DNA from 2 places in the Cellulosimicrobium sp. KWT-B genome. Region 1 is predicted to be linked to the other one. Evidence: riboswitches for the same ligand, from Rfam matches in the RefSeq annotation. Region 1 holds a riboswitch; the other holds the start of a gene.
The links. A riboswitch is a leader RNA that binds a small molecule or an ion and turns the genes downstream of it on or off. The one in region 1 is predicted to bind S-adenosylmethionine.
Positions count from the first base shown of each region.

Region 2: it holds a riboswitch for S-adenosylmethionine, as region 1 does, so the genes downstream of both, B9L22_RS08735 (methylenetetrahydrofolate reductase) here and B9L22_RS03600 (LLM class flavin-dependent oxidoreductase) in region 1, are expected to answer to the same signal.

Region 1 is NZ_NEDO01000001.1:830,034-833,431, reverse strand. It holds gene B9L22_RS03610 (MMPL family transporter) at 1-569, opposite strand, end outside; gene B9L22_RS03605 (TetR/AcrR family transcriptional regulator) at 678-1,400, opposite strand; SAM riboswitch class IV at 1,570-1,677, shown strand; gene B9L22_RS03600 (LLM class flavin-dependent oxidoreductase) at 2,023-3,177, shown strand; gene B9L22_RS03595 (NtaA/DmoA family FMN-dependent monooxygenase) at 3,195-3,398, shown strand, end outside.
Region 2 is NZ_NEDO01000002.1:570,860-574,257, forward strand. It holds gene B9L22_RS08730 (cation acetate symporter) at 1-1,306, shown strand, start outside; SAM riboswitch class I at 1,396-1,498, shown strand; gene B9L22_RS08735 (methylenetetrahydrofolate reductase) at 1,504-2,565, shown strand; gene metE (5-methyltetrahydropteroyltriglutamate--homocysteine S-methyltransferase) at 2,598-3,398, shown strand, end outside.

The DNA of each region.
Region 1 (3,398 bases):
TGCTGCGCGTCGAGCTGCGGCGCGGCCTGCTCCAGCGCGCCCGCGGCCTCCGCCTGGGCACGTGCGGCATCGAGCTGGGCCTGGCCCGCGTCGAGCTGGGCGCGCGCGGCGTCGACCTGCTCCTGCGCGGCGGCGAGCTGCGCGCGGCCGTCCTCGATCTGCTCGCGTCCCGCGGCGATCTGGGTGCGGCCGTCGTCGATCTGCTTCCGCTGGTCGGCGAGCTCCTCCTGCGTCGCGAACGGGTCGACGACCGACGCGACGCCGTCGACCTCCTCCGCCGCGGCGAAGCGGTCCGCGATCGCCGCCTCCTGCTCGGGCGTGAACGGGGCGCCGTCGTCCGTCGCGAGGACGATCGTGCCGCTCCCGCCCGACGCCTCGGGCAGCGCCGTCTGGAGGCGCTCGGTGACGTCGGCGGTCGGGGTGCCGGGGATCGAGAAGCTGCTGGCGAGCGTGCCGCCGAACGCGACGAACGCCGCCCCGGCGAGCACGAGCACCGCGAGCCACGCGGCGAGGACGGTCCGTGCGCGGCGCGCGCACGCGCGGCCGAGGCGGTAGAGGAGTTCAGCCATGAGGGTCCTTCGGTGGGAGTCCGGTGGCGGGTGTGCCCGGGGTGCGGGGGTGATGCTGCGGGAGAGGTGGTCGCGGGGCGGGTCGGGGCTGGGAGGGTGCGGCTCGCGTCAGGCGGGGTCCGCCCAGCCGGCGCGGATCCGTTCGACGAGGCGGTCGAGCAGGCCCGACCACACCGCGCGCGAGGCGTCGTCGTCGGCGGCGCCGGTCTCGGCCCACCAGCGCCGCTGGATGACGAGGACCCCGGCCATGAGCGCACCGACGAGCATCTCGATCTCGAGCGGGTCGACGTCCGGGTGCCGGCGCGTGGTCGCCGCGACGAGGCGCTCGGCGAGGTGGGTGAAGGTGCGCACGACCATCGTCGTGACGCGCGGCGTGGGCTCGGTCGCGGTACCGCCGAGGGCGCGCGTGAGGTAGGCCATGGGGCCGACGAGGTCCGTGCCGCGCAGCGCCGCGGTGACGTCGTCGAGGGGCGTGGGGCGGTCGGTGCCCGGCTCGGCCGCGCTCGCCCCGAGCGTCTCGACGACGGTGCCCAGCACGTCCTCGCAGACCTCGACGACGACGTCGTCGAGCGACGCGAAGTGGTTGAAGATCGTGCGGCGCGCGACGTCGGCGCGGGCCGCGAGCTCGTCGACGGTGAAGCGCGCGCCGCCCTTCTCCTCCATGAGCGACGCGGCGGCGGCGACGATCGCACGGCGGTGGCGTGCGCGCAGGGCCGCGCGACGGTCCGGAGCCGCGGCGTCCGGGCCGGGGACGTCCGCGCTCGGCGCGTCCGGGGTCACGGCGCCCGTCGCGGGCGTGGTCGGGCGCTCGGGTCCGGGGAGGAGAGGCACCTCTTGACACTAGGTGCATCGATGCACTCGGTGCAAACGGGGGCCTCGACTGCTCAAAGTCGACCGATCAAGTCCAGTATGTGGGAAGGTCCCGGCGGTGCGTTGACACCCTCTCCGACCGCTCGTAGGTTCCCGGCAACCGAGGTCCACGGACCCCGGCACAGGACATGGTCATGAGCTCCGACGCGAAGCCCCGGCTCGTCGGACGGCAACCCTCCCGCGTGGCGGGGTGCCCCGGGTGAGGACCAGGTCCCGCGTCGCGCGACCTGCGCGGTGCGGGGCAACACGCGGCGCCCGGAGACGGGCACGAAGGAGACGGACGATGGACCGGCGAGAGTCGAGCACCGCGGTGAGCACCCCGCACGCGCCGACGTGCCCCTGTCCGGTCGGCGCTGCGGCCGTCGTCTCCTGTCCGGGCGGCGCCCCCGCGCGCGTCACCTGTTGTCGCTGACGACGCCCCGCTCTTGACGCCGCGCGCTCCCGCGCGCACGCCCTGACGCGCCTTCCTCCGGCCTCCCCGGCCCCGCCCTGCCGTCCCGCGGCGAGGCGACCCTGCCCACCCCCGGCACCCCGCCGCGCCCTGAGCGCGCCGCCGGCGCCTGTCCCAGAACGGATCCTCGCGATGCCCGACCCCCGCCCCGCCCGCACCGTCCACCTGGGCGTCGACCTCACCGACGCCGGTGCGCACCCCGCCGCCTGGCGGACCGTGGGCTCCCAGGCCCAGCGCCTGTTCGACGCCAAGCGCCTCGTCGAGCTCGTGGCCACCGCCCAGCGCGGCCTGCTCGACCTCGTCACGCTCGACGACGCGTTCACCCTCCAGCCGGGCCGCAACGGGTCCGTGCGCGGCCGGCTCGACGCCGCGCTCGTCGCGTCCCGGCTCGCGCCGCGCAGCGCGGGCATCGGCCTCGTCCCGACCGTCACCACCACGCACACCGAGCCGTTCCACGTCTCGAAGGCGGTCGCGACGATCGACCACGTGAGCTCCGGCCGCGCGGGATGGCAGGTCGGGTGGTCCACGACCCCGGCCGAGGCCGCGGCCTTCGGGCGCAAGGGCGCCCAGGACGAGCCCGACGCCGTCGCCGAGGCCGACGAGGCGGTCGAGGTTGTCACGCGCCTGTGGGACTCGTGGGAGGACGACGCCGAGATCCGCGACGTCGCGACGGGCCGGTTCGTGGACCGCGAGAAGCTGCACTACGTCGACCACGAGGGCATCCGGTTCGCGGTCAAGGGGCCGTCGATCACGCCGCGCCCGCCGCAGGGCCAGCCGCCCGTCGTCGTGCGGGCGAGCACGCCGGCGTCGCTCGACCTCGCGGCCCGGCGGGCCGACGTCGTGCGGGTCCGCGCCGCGACGCGGGACGAGGCGGTCGCGCTGCGGGCGCAGGTGCGCGACGCCGCCGCGGACGCCGGGCGCGACCCCGACACGCTCCGGGTCCTCGTGGACGCCTACGTCGTCGTCGGCGACACGCGGGCGAGCGCGCAGGCCCGCCTCGACCTGCTCGAGGACCTCGAGGGCGTCTCGTGGGACACCGACTCGCTGACGCACGTCGGCACGGCGCGCGACCTCGCGGCGACGGTCGAGGAGTGGGCGCACGCCGGTGCCGCCGACGGCTTCCTGCTGCGGCCGTCGTCGCTGAGCACGGACCTCGACGCGATCGTCGACGGGGTCGTGCCGCTGCTCCAGGGCGTGGGCCTGTTCCGCACCGCGTACCCGGGCACGACGCTGCGCGACACGCTCGGCCTCCCGCACCCCGCGAACCGCTACGCGGCGATCGCCTGAGCCCGGACGGACCCGACATGAGCACCCGACCCCGCAAGCAGATCCACCTCGGCGCCCACTTCCCGGGCGTCAACAACACCACCGTGTGGAGCGACCCCCGCTCGCGCAGCCAGATCGACTTCGCGTCGTTCGAGCACCTCGCGCGCCGTGCCGAGGACGCGAAGCTCGACTTCTTCTTCCTCGCCGAGGGCCTGCGCCTGCGCGAGCACAAGGGCCGCATC
Region 2 (3,398 bases), on a different contig from region 1:
GGCGTTCTGGTTCCCCGTGGGGTACGCGGCGGGCTACCTGCTCGTCCTGCTGTTCGTCGCGGGCCCCCTGCGGCGCAGCGGCGCGTACACGATCCCCGACTTCGTGCACGCCCGGCTCGACTCCGTGGTCGCGCGCCGCGTGACGAGCGTGCTCGTGCTCGTCATCGGGTGGCTCTACGTGGTGCCGCAGCTCCACGGGGCGGCGCTCGTCATCACGAGCGTGGCCGCGGTGCCGCCGTGGGTCGGCTCGGTGGGGATCGCGGTCGTGGTGAGCGCCGTCGTCGCCGCGGGCGGGATGCGCTCCATCACGTTCGTCCAGGCGTTCCAGTTCTGGGTCAAGCTCACCGCCCTCGCGGTGCCGCTCGTCTTCGTGCTCATGGCGCTCGGCGGGGCGTTCGAGCCTGGCGGCGCCGTCGTCACGTTCGACCCCGGCGCCGTGTTCCCCCACGAGGCCGGGCCGGGCGGCCTCGACGCGTACGCGACCGTCTCGCTCCTGCTCGCCCTCCTGCTCGGCACGACCGGCCTGCCGCACGTCCTCGTGCGCTTCTACACCTCGCCCGACGGCGGCTCGGCTCGCCGCACGACCGTCGTCGTGCTCGTCATGATCAGCGTGTTCTACATGGTGTCGAGCACGCTCGGGCTCGTGGCGCGGGTCGTCGCGCCCGACCTCGCGGCGCCCGGCGTCGCGGACACGGTCGTCCTCACGCTGCCGACCCGCCTCGTGCCCGGGCTCGGCGGCGAGCTGCTCGCCGCGCTCGTCGTCGCCGGGGCGTTCGCCGCGTTCCTCGGGACGTCGTCGGGGCTCGTGGTCGCGCTGGCGGGCGTCGTGAGCCAGGACCTGTTCGGCGGCACCGTGCGGTCCTTCCGCTGGTCGGCGGTCGCGTGCACGCTCATCCCGCTCGCGTTCGCGCTCGTCACCATCCCGCAGGGCCTCGTGACGAGCGTCGGGACGGTGTTCGTCTTCGCCGCGTCCGCCCTGTCCCCCGTGATCCTGCTCGGCGTGTGGTGGCGCGGCCTCACCGCGCGCGGCGCGGTGGCGGGCATGGTCGTGGGCGCCGTCCTGTGCGCGACGGCGCTGCTCGCGTCGTCCGCGCTCGTCGCCGCGGGGTACGGGAGCCCGTCCGGCGACACGGCCGACGGCGTCCCCGGCGTCGTGCGCGCCCTGCTCGCCCAGCCCGCCGCCTGGACCATCCCGCTCGCGACGGCGACCGTCGTCGTCGTGTCGCTCCTCGACCGGCGCGGCCCGCCGCTGCGCACCGACCGGTTCCTCCGCCGTCTGCACGTGCCCGAGCGCCGTCGGGCCTGAGACTCGTCGCACCGGGAGCGCCGACGACCCTCCGCATCTCACCTGGCGGGCGCTCTCGACCGCATGTCGGATGGGTCGTAGGATCGTGGCAACCATCCAGAGCGGTCGAGAGTCCTGGCTCGACGACACCGCAGCAACCCGCCGACGGAAGCCTCCCGAGGACAAAGGTGCTAACGCCAGGGTCGATGGAGTGACGCATGACCTCAGAGGCATCCTTCGCGCACCGTCCGGGCCGTCCTCGACCCACGGTGTCGTTCGAGCTCATGCCCCCGCGCCGACCGGACGCGGCCCCGAAGTTCTGGGAGACGGCACGCCGTCTCGTCGCGACGCACCCCGACTTCGTGTCCGTGACGTACGGCGCCGCAGGCACCGACCGCGCGACCGCGCGCCAGGTCGTCGGACGCCTGCTCCAGGGCACGCCCGTGCTGCCGATCGCGCACCTCACGTGCGTCGGGGCGTCGCGCGAGGACGTGGAGTCGGTCATCACCGACTTCCTCGACGAGGGCGTGCGGAGCTTCCTCGCGCTGCGGGGCGACCCGCCGCGCGACCAGCCGGACTGGCAGCCCGCACCCGACGGCGTCCGGTCGTCGACCGAGCTCGTCGCCCTGCTGCGCGAGGTCGAGGCGTCGCGCTGCGCGTCCGACCCGGCCGTCGCGCTGCGCGGCGCGGCCCGGCCGCTGACGATCGCCGTCGCGACGTTCTGCGACGGCAACCCCGCCGCCGGAACGACGCGCGCCCAGGAGGTGCGCCGCCTCTGGCAGAAGCAGCAGGCCGGCGCGAGCTTCGCGATCACGCAGCTCTTCTACGACGCGTCGTCGTACACCGACTTCGTCGCCGAGGCCCGCGCGGCCGGCGTGACGATCCCCATCCTCGCCGGGCTGCTGCCCACGACGGAGCCCGCGCGGCTCCGTCGCGTCGAGGAGCTCACGGGCGTGCGCCCGCCCCAGCACCTGCTGGACGCGCTCGACGCCCTGCCCGACCCGGAGGCGCAGCACGCCTACGGGATCGCGTACTCGGTCGACCTCGCGCAGCGCGTCCTCGACGCGGGCACGCCCGGTCTGCACGTGTACACGTTCAACAAGCACCGCGCCGCTCTTGACCTGCTCGAGGGTGTCCACCTCGGCGGCGGGTCGGTCGGGACCGGGGGCGGCGCCAGCGCCGCCGCCGCCCCGCTCGTCCCGGACCTGGCCAGCGGGCCGTGGGTCACCGGCACCTCCCTGCCCACGACGAGCGCCGCCACGCACGGCGCGCCCGTCTGACCGGTCCTCCGGACCAGCAAGAGGTTTCGATCATGGCCACTTCCGTACACTCCCCTACCCAGAACCCGGTCGGCTTCCCCGCCGGCACCGTGCTCGGCTACCCGCGCATCGGTCGCCGCCGCGAGCTGAAGAAGGCCGTCGAGGCGTTCTGGGCCGGCAAGACCTCGGCCGAGGAGCTCGAGGCCACGGCCCGCGAGCTGCGCCTCGCGACCGTGCGCCGGCTCGTCGACCTCGGCCTCGGCGCCGACGACGCGTCCGTCCCCGGCTCGTTCTCCTTCTACGACCAGGTGCTCGACGTCGCCGCGGCCCTCGGGGCGGTCCCGTCGCGGTTCGCGCCGCTGACCGACGACGCGGGCCGCCTCGACCTCGCGGGCTACTTCACCGTGGCGCGCGGCCAGGGGGACGACGCCCCGCTCGAGATGACCAAGTGGTTCGACACGAACTACCACTACCTGGTCCCCGAGATCGGCCCGGACACCCCGATCCGCTTCGTCGACGACCGCGTCGTGCGCGAGTTCGTCGAGGCGAAGGAAGCCGGCGTCGTGACGCGGCCCGTCGTCGTCGGGCCGGTGACGTTCCTGGCGCTGTCCAAGGCCGCGGACGACGCGCCCGCCGGGTACTCGCCGCTCGACCGCCTCGACGACGTCGTCGCCGCCTACGCCGACCTGCTGCGCGCGCTCGCCGCGGCGGGGGCGCCGTGGGTCCAGCTCGACGAGCCGATCCTCGTCACCGACTCGGTCGACGTGCCGTTCACCGAGCTCGCCGCCGCCGTGGGGTCCGCGTACCGCGCCCTCGCGACCGACCTCCGCCCGGTGCCGAGCCCGGGGTCTTCG